2 regions of the Inediibacterium massiliense genome follow, and region 1 is predicted to be linked to the other one. Evidence: riboswitches for the same ligand, from Rfam matches in the RefSeq annotation. Region 1 holds a riboswitch; the other holds the start of a gene.
What was found. A riboswitch is a leader RNA that binds a small molecule or an ion and turns the genes downstream of it on or off. The one in region 1 is predicted to bind cobalamin.
Positions count from the first base shown of each region.

Region 2: it holds a riboswitch for cobalamin, as region 1 does, so the genes downstream of both, BN2409_RS10720 (cobyrinic acid a,c-diamide synthase CobB) here and BN2409_RS04510 (energy-coupling factor ABC transporter permease) in region 1, are expected to answer to the same signal.

Region 1 covers NZ_LN876586.1:140,249-144,066, reverse strand. The annotation lists gene BN2409_RS04525 (energy-coupling factor ABC transporter ATP-binding protein) at 65-907, opposite strand; gene cbiQ (cobalt ECF transporter T component CbiQ) at 953-1,717, opposite strand; gene BN2409_RS04515 (energy-coupling factor ABC transporter substrate-binding protein) at 1,714-2,022, opposite strand; gene BN2409_RS04510 (energy-coupling factor ABC transporter permease) at 2,025-2,765, opposite strand; cobalamin riboswitch at 2,930-3,113, opposite strand; gene BN2409_RS04505 (GGDEF domain-containing protein) at 3,331-3,818, opposite strand, start outside.
Region 2 covers NZ_LN876587.1:460,995-464,812, reverse strand. The annotation lists gene BN2409_RS10725 (cobyric acid synthase) at 1-105, opposite strand, end outside; gene BN2409_RS10720 (cobyrinic acid a,c-diamide synthase CobB) at 95-1,495, opposite strand; cobalamin riboswitch at 1,585-1,765, opposite strand; gene cobC (alpha-ribazole phosphatase) at 1,829-2,416, opposite strand; gene cobS (adenosylcobinamide-GDP ribazoletransferase) at 2,413-3,153, opposite strand; gene cobU (bifunctional adenosylcobinamide kinase/adenosylcobinamide-phosphate guanylyltransferase) at 3,163-3,723, opposite strand.

The DNA.
Region 1 (3,818 bases):
AAATAGGATTAGATTGCAAAAAAATAAAACGTACTGTAAAAGTACATTTTATTTTTAGGGCAACTTATTTTTTTTTATTTTGTATCATTTTTAAAAGCTCTTCTCTGTTTTTAGGGATATACTTTTGATCGTTGATTTGATCATTTTTACATAAAACTTCAAACACTTCTAAAACAATAGGCTTTTCAAGATAAGCATTTTTTATAAGTTCATCATCTGAAAAAATTTCATAAGGAGTACCTTCCTTAATAATTTCTCCATTTTTCATTACAACAATATAATCGGACCAAGAATATGCAAGCTCTACATCATGAGTAGATAAAATCACGGTCATACCCCTTTGATTTAAATCATCAAATATATCAATCATCTGCTTTGCATGTCTTGGATCTAAACTTGAGGTAGGTTCATCAAATATAATAATCTCTGGATTCATCACAAGAATATCTGCTATAGAAACTCTCTTTTTTTGTCCATAGCTTAGAAAATGAACTGCCTTATCTTTGTATTCATACATTTCTATACTATATAAAGCATGATCTACTCTTTTTCTAACTTCATCCTCTGAAAGCTTTAAATTCATTGCACCAAATGAAACCTCTTGATATACACTTGCAGAAAAAAGCTGTTTATCTGGATCTTGAAATACAATTCCAATATTTTTTCTTAAGTTAAGTAAAGATTTTCGATCATACTTTACTTCTTCTCCATTATAGACAACTTTTCCACTAGTGGGCCTTAAAATCCCATTTAAATTTAAAAATAAAGTAGATTTGCCTGAACCATTTACTCCTAATATGGCTATCTTTTTACCTTTTTCTATTTTCAAATGAAGATTCTTTAAGGCTTTTGTTCCATCTGGATATTCATAGCTTAAATTTTCCGTCTTTAAAATATATTCTTTCATAGGACTATTCCCCCAATTAGCTTGTATATAGATCTTCTTATATAGTTATACATATATATAAATAAGCACTAAAAATAATTCAAATACTATCATCATTCCTAAATTTTTATAAGAAATTGAATAAGTATTTTCTATGACATGAATCTCTCCATCATATCCTCTAGCTTCTAAAGAAATATACAAATCTTGTGCTTTCTTATATGAAGTAACAAATAAGGAAGTAATTAACTTCCCTAAAGAATAATAACTTGACTTAAAATCTACATATCCTAATCTTGAGTCTTGAGCAATATAAATCATATTGACAGTTTCTAAAAGAACAAAAATAAATCTATAGATCAAACTCATCAATTCTATTAAAAGGCTAGGAAACTTTAATTTCTTCAGCACAGATAAAAGCTCAATCATAGGAGTTGTAAAAGATAAAAAATATAAACCAGATACACAAGCAAAAGATTTTAATAATATATTCACAGCCAATCCTATACTTTCTTTTGTGCATCCAAATTGTAATCCTAATACTCCAAAACTAAACAAAAAATCTTTAGAGTATCCCATGTTTAAGGCAATACTAATAATCCCAATGATTAAGAAAGCCAATGGAATACTCATAAATTTTAAATATAATTTAAAATTTATTTTTCCTCTTACAACAGTCATAAAAGACATAGTAAAAAGTACAGCAATAGAAACTATCATATGATTACAGATAAGGCATATCATCATAGTAGATAAAACAAATATAAATTTTTCTAATGGATTTACTCTTCTTAGGGTAGATGTATAAGCTAATTTATCTATTGAAATCATAGTTCTTGACTCTTCTTATTTCCTTTTTTGCCTTTGACATATCCAAAATAATATCCTATAAATCCTGCTCCTATAGCTGCTTGTAAAGAAAACAATAAGCTTTCAATTTCTCCACTTGGAGGTTCCCAAATAGGAGAAAACCATGGCTTATAATTAGCATCTACCTCTGAAATGGTATTTTCTGCTTGAGCATCTGCTCCTTCAAAGGAAGCATTTTTTAAAAACAAAAGAGGTGTAACAGCAATTACTATTACAAGAAATCCTAATATCATATTTTTTTTCATGATACTTTTATTTTTTTTCATGTTTATGCCTCCTTAGAAATTACATCTAGCTCTAATAATTCATCTTTATTATAATTTGTCAAAAGATTAAATACAATAACTGTTAAAATTCCTTCACTAATAGCAAGTGGTATTTGTGTCACAGCAAAAATACCCATAAACTTTCCTAAGGATAATATAAATCCTCCTGTTGGATCTGGAAAAGCTAATGCAAGTTGAATAGAAGTAGTAATATAAGTCATCAAATTTCCAACAGCAGCTGCAATAAATATAGAAATTGATTGAGACACATTCATTTTCTTTAAAACCTTATATAATACATAAGATACAATAGGTCCTACAATACCCATTGAAAAAGTATTTGCTCCAAGAGTTGTTAGTCCCCCATGGGCAAGTAATAAAGCTTGAAAAATCAAAACAATCAATCCTAAAACACTCATAACTGCTGGTCCAAAGAGTATAGCTCCCAAGCCTACTCCTGTTGGATGAGAGCAACTTCCTGTTACTGATGGAATTTTAAGAGCAGACAATACAAAAGCAAAAGCTCCTGCCATTGCAATAAGCATTTTGATACGCGGATTGGATTTTGTTTTTTTGTGAATAGAAAATAACCCTGCTACAACAAATGGTATACACAATCCTCCCCATGAAATTGCCCATACAGGAGGTAAAAACCCTTCCATAATATGCATTGCAAATACAGTTTTAGGTATGAATAATAAGGCCAAAAATATTCCTAAAGAAATTTGATATTTTTTTGACATGCAATCACCTCTTTATTTTATAGTATTGTTTCTTTTTATTCCTTTATGCTCCAATCAAAAAATCCTTTTAACAAGTTTGTTAAAAGGTAAACATAATCCATCATACACAATTTTAAAAATTGGCAAACTAAATATGATGACACCTTCTCTATTCCTCGTAGAGTTGATCGTGCAAAATATAGGCAGGTCTTCTGACTTAAGAATCATCATTTAAGTACGCCTTCCCTTTTTAAAAGTGGCATTGTATACTTAAACTCTTCTAATACAGCTACGGGATAGTTTAGGAGTCTCACCCAATTCCCTTTTATGAATTAAAATTTAATTCATACCTATATTTTATAATTTAATTTTTCTTATTACTCATAATATTATTAGTTGATAATAATGTCATAATACCATTAGTATTTGTCAAAATCAATAAAAAAATGTATAAATTAATAAGAAATATAATCCATTTTCATATTTTTACCTATTACATATATTCTACCTATACATTAAAAAAACAGTTCATTAAAAATGAACTGTTCAGACTGTTGACAAAGTATATTTTAGCAAGCTTAGCTCATTAAAAATGGACTGTTTTTTGAATCAGAATATTTTCATCCATTTTTTCATCATATATTTTATAGTTGTTTCTCCCATTATTTTTTGCTTCATACATGGCTATATCCGCACGTTCTAGAATCTCTTCTATATTTATCCCATGGTCTGGAAAAATGGAAATACCTATACTACAAGTTACAAATACTTCCCTATTCTTTATACAAAAAGCTTTGGAAAAAGTACCTAAAATTCTATCTGCAATCTGTATCACTTCATCTTTTAAATAAAAGCCATCTACTAAAACCATAAATTCATCTCCACCTATTCGAACTACCAAATCATTTTTCCTTATACTTTGTTGCATTCTTTTAGCAACTTTTTTCAATAATTCATCTCCTGCTGCATGACCTAAAAGATCATTGGCAAATTTGAATTTATCCAGATCTATAAACATAACCCCTAACATTGTTTTTTCAGTTTTTGCTCTTTCAAGAATGCTTTTTAATTTTT
Region 2 (3,818 bases), on a different contig from region 1:
TACCTTATATCCATCTTCATAAAAAATTCTACAAAAAGCAGCTGTAAGAAGGCTCTTTCCTACAGAAGATGCTGTTCCTTGAAACATTAAAGATTTATTTTTCATAGGTTGTACAACTCCTATCCTTATAATTCGAACAATTTTTTAAAAAAGATTGTGCAATATTTTTATTGCTATAAAAATGAATATGAGCATATGCTCCTAATGCATTATATTTTTTCACTCCACATCCCCAGCTTTTGATCTTTTTTTCATTTTTTATTTTATCTACAACATAAGCATATTCCATTGTTTCGTTTTCTTCAATCAATGAACGATGAAATTCATGAGCTTTGATATAACTTTTCTCTTTAGAAATACTACACGGTTTATCTATATTTACATGGACATATCCAAATCTTTGAAGCCTTGTTGTCATCTTTGCTATTGTATCAAATACACCCACCATTTCATAAGTTTCTTCCTCTAATGTAGTAATAGCTTTTGTAAGATACATAAGCCCTCCACATTCTGCATAAGTAGGAACTCCATTTTTTATATGCTCTTTTATAGATTCCCTCATTAAAACGTTTTCTGATAATTCTTTTGCAAATACTTCTGGAAACCCCCCGCCTATATACAAACCGTGAATATTCTTAGGAATGGATTGATCTTTTAAAGGACTAAAATAAATGAGATTTGCTCCCATCTCTTTTAAAAGATCTAAATTATCTTCATAATAGAAATTAAATGCTTCATCAAAAGCTACTCCAATATTTACATTCTTCACAATTTTTTCTTCTTCATATGTAAAATCTTCTAAAGCTTCTGCCTCTTGAGCAATTTTGATTAATGCATCTAGATCAATGGTCTCTTCTACCATATCTGCAATAGTATTTATTTTGTCTTTTAGATCTTTTACTTCTACACTAGGAATAAGTCCTAAATGTCTACTTTCAAGGGAAATATTTTGATTTGGCTTTAAATATCCAACGCATTTTATATTTGTATCTCTTTCAATACTTTCTTTTAAAAGCTCATAATGAGCATCCCCTGATATATTATTTAAAATAACTCCTTGAATGTTTACATCCTCATCATATATTTTATATCCTAAAATTTGTGCTGCTGCACTGGTGGAGACACCTTTTCCATTTGCAATCAAAATAACAGGTGATTTTAATATTTTAGATACATGAGCTGTACTTCCCTCGTCTTTACTTGTACCATATCCATCATAAAGTCCCATAACACCTTCTATGATAGAAATTTTTCCTCTTGCATTTTTTATAAATAGTCTTTTGATTGTGTCTTCTTCTAAAAGCCAGCTATCTAAATTTCTTGATTTATTATTTGTGACAAATGTATGAAAAGCTGGATCTATATAATCTGGGCCTACTTTAAATGGAGCTATATTTATCCCTCTTCTTGTAAGAGCCGCCATAATCCCTATAGATACAGTGGTTTTCCCAACTCCACTTTGAGTTCCAGCCAGTACAAATCTAGGTAGGTTCATATTGATCATCCCTTCATAATAAAATACCCTAACCATCAATGGCTAGGGCACGAACATACAATCGTTCTTTTCCCTTCCCGCCGAAGGTACAAAATCCATAAAAACAGGAAAGTCTCCTGACTCGTGAATCACCTTACTTTCGACGCCTTCCTTGGATCATCCAAGTGACATTTTGTCGATTTCATCCTCACTTACAGTAGCGGGGGCTGTATCGGATTTTCACCGAACTTCCTTTTTAAGCCTTTCGGCACCTGTTCTCATTTATTTGTCTTATCTCATGGTATCAAAATATCTTTTTCATTTCAATATTTTTCACATATGTATTTATTTTTATTACTGATTTAAAGCTGTTAGGACTGGAAAATCGTCTACAATTTCTATTTTGGTTATTCTACAATTTTCTATTTTATATCTCCAATAATCTTTTACTCCATTTCCTATTAAATAAGATACAATAGCACGAATACATCCTGCATGAGATACTATTAAAATATTTTGATTTTCATATTCTTTTTGTATTTTTTCGATGACTTTTACCACTCTTTCATACATTTGCATCAAACTTTCTCCTTGTGGAACTTGATACTCTACCCAATCTTTTTGCCACTTTTCAAGCTCTTTTGGGTATTTTTCTTTTATAGTATGATAATCTAATCCTTCCCACAGCCCAAAATTCATTTCTCTTAGATTTTCATCTTGGGTCATTTTTATAGAATGATGCTTATGAATCATATTTGCTGTTTCTATTGTTCTTTTTAAATTACTACTGATAATCATATCGATCTTTTCTTCTCTTAATTTTTCACTCATTTCTTTGGCTTGTAAAATCCCTCTTTCTGTTAAAGAAGAATCTATAAAACCACAATATAATCCTTTATGATTCTCCTCAATTTCTCCATGTCTTATCAAAATTAAATTCATAAAATCACCTTTTCCAAAATTAAAAAATAAAATAAATAAACAATTTCTGCAAGTTCAGATATGGCTCCTAAGGTATCTCCTGTCATTCCACCAATCTTGTCTGTAATATGTTTTACATATCCTATACTGAATAAATACCCTACTAGTACAAAAGGAATCGCCTTTATATAAATCAACCCAATAATTATAGATGAAACAATAGCAATTATAAGATGTTTATTGTTTGTTTTTCCTATAAAAAAGTTTCCCATACCACTTTTTCTTGCATAAGTAGAAAATCTTGCTGCATATACAACACATAATTTTGAAAAAGTAGGCATGACAATAAGTACACCATACACATATGGAACAGGAAGTGAAAAAATGAATGATATTTTCAATAAAAGAGTTAAAAATATAGCCAAAGCAGCATTTGTTCCAAGTCTACTGTCTTTCATAATTTCTAATATTTGATCTTTGGGACGATTGCTATATACTCCATCAAAGGTATCTCCTAATCCATCTAAGTGAAGACCTCCTGTAATAAAAACCTCTCCTGTTACACAAAGCACACTTCCTAATAAAATTCCTCCTAATTTATATCCTATGTAATATAACGATACGATAAACATTCCAATAATAAGCCCTACAAGAGGAAAATAAACAATTCCCTCTGAAAAATCTTCTTCTGTTACTTCTAAATTTACAGAAATGGGTATTCTTGTGAAAAATTGAATCATTAAAATTAGTCTTTTCATAATTTCCTCCTACTTAATCTTCATAGGAATACCAGATACAGTAAAATATACTTCATCTGCTTTTTTCGCTATCATTTGATTCATTCTTCCTGCTATATCTCTAAAAATACGAGACATTCTGTTTTCAGGAACAATACCCATTCCAACTTCATTGGTAACCATGATACACCAAATATTATTTTTTCTAATCTCTTCTATAAGTTTTATCATTTGATCCTGAATATATGTTTCTATTTCATCTATTTTTTCATGACTTATATTTTCCCAATCCTCTTCACATTCAAACATTAAATTTGTTGTCATAATGGTTACACAATCTAAAAGAATGGTTTGATGCTTTAAACCAATCTCTTTTATTATTTTGTATACATCCTTATATCCTTCATAAGTTGTCCACTCACTAGGCCTTGAAGCTTGATGTTTTTTGATTCTATCTTTCATTCCCTCATCAAATGCAATCGCTGTAGCTAAATAAGCTACGAATCCCTGTGAAGTTTTTGCAAGATGTTCTGCATAGCTGCTTTTTCCACTTCTTGCTCCTCCTGTTACAAGGGTAATTTTCCCTGCCATAAAATCACCTCTTACTTTCTTAAATCATCTATTATTTTAAAATTTTAGATTCCCTAGATATTCAAAAAAATATGTCCCCATGAGGGACAAAATGC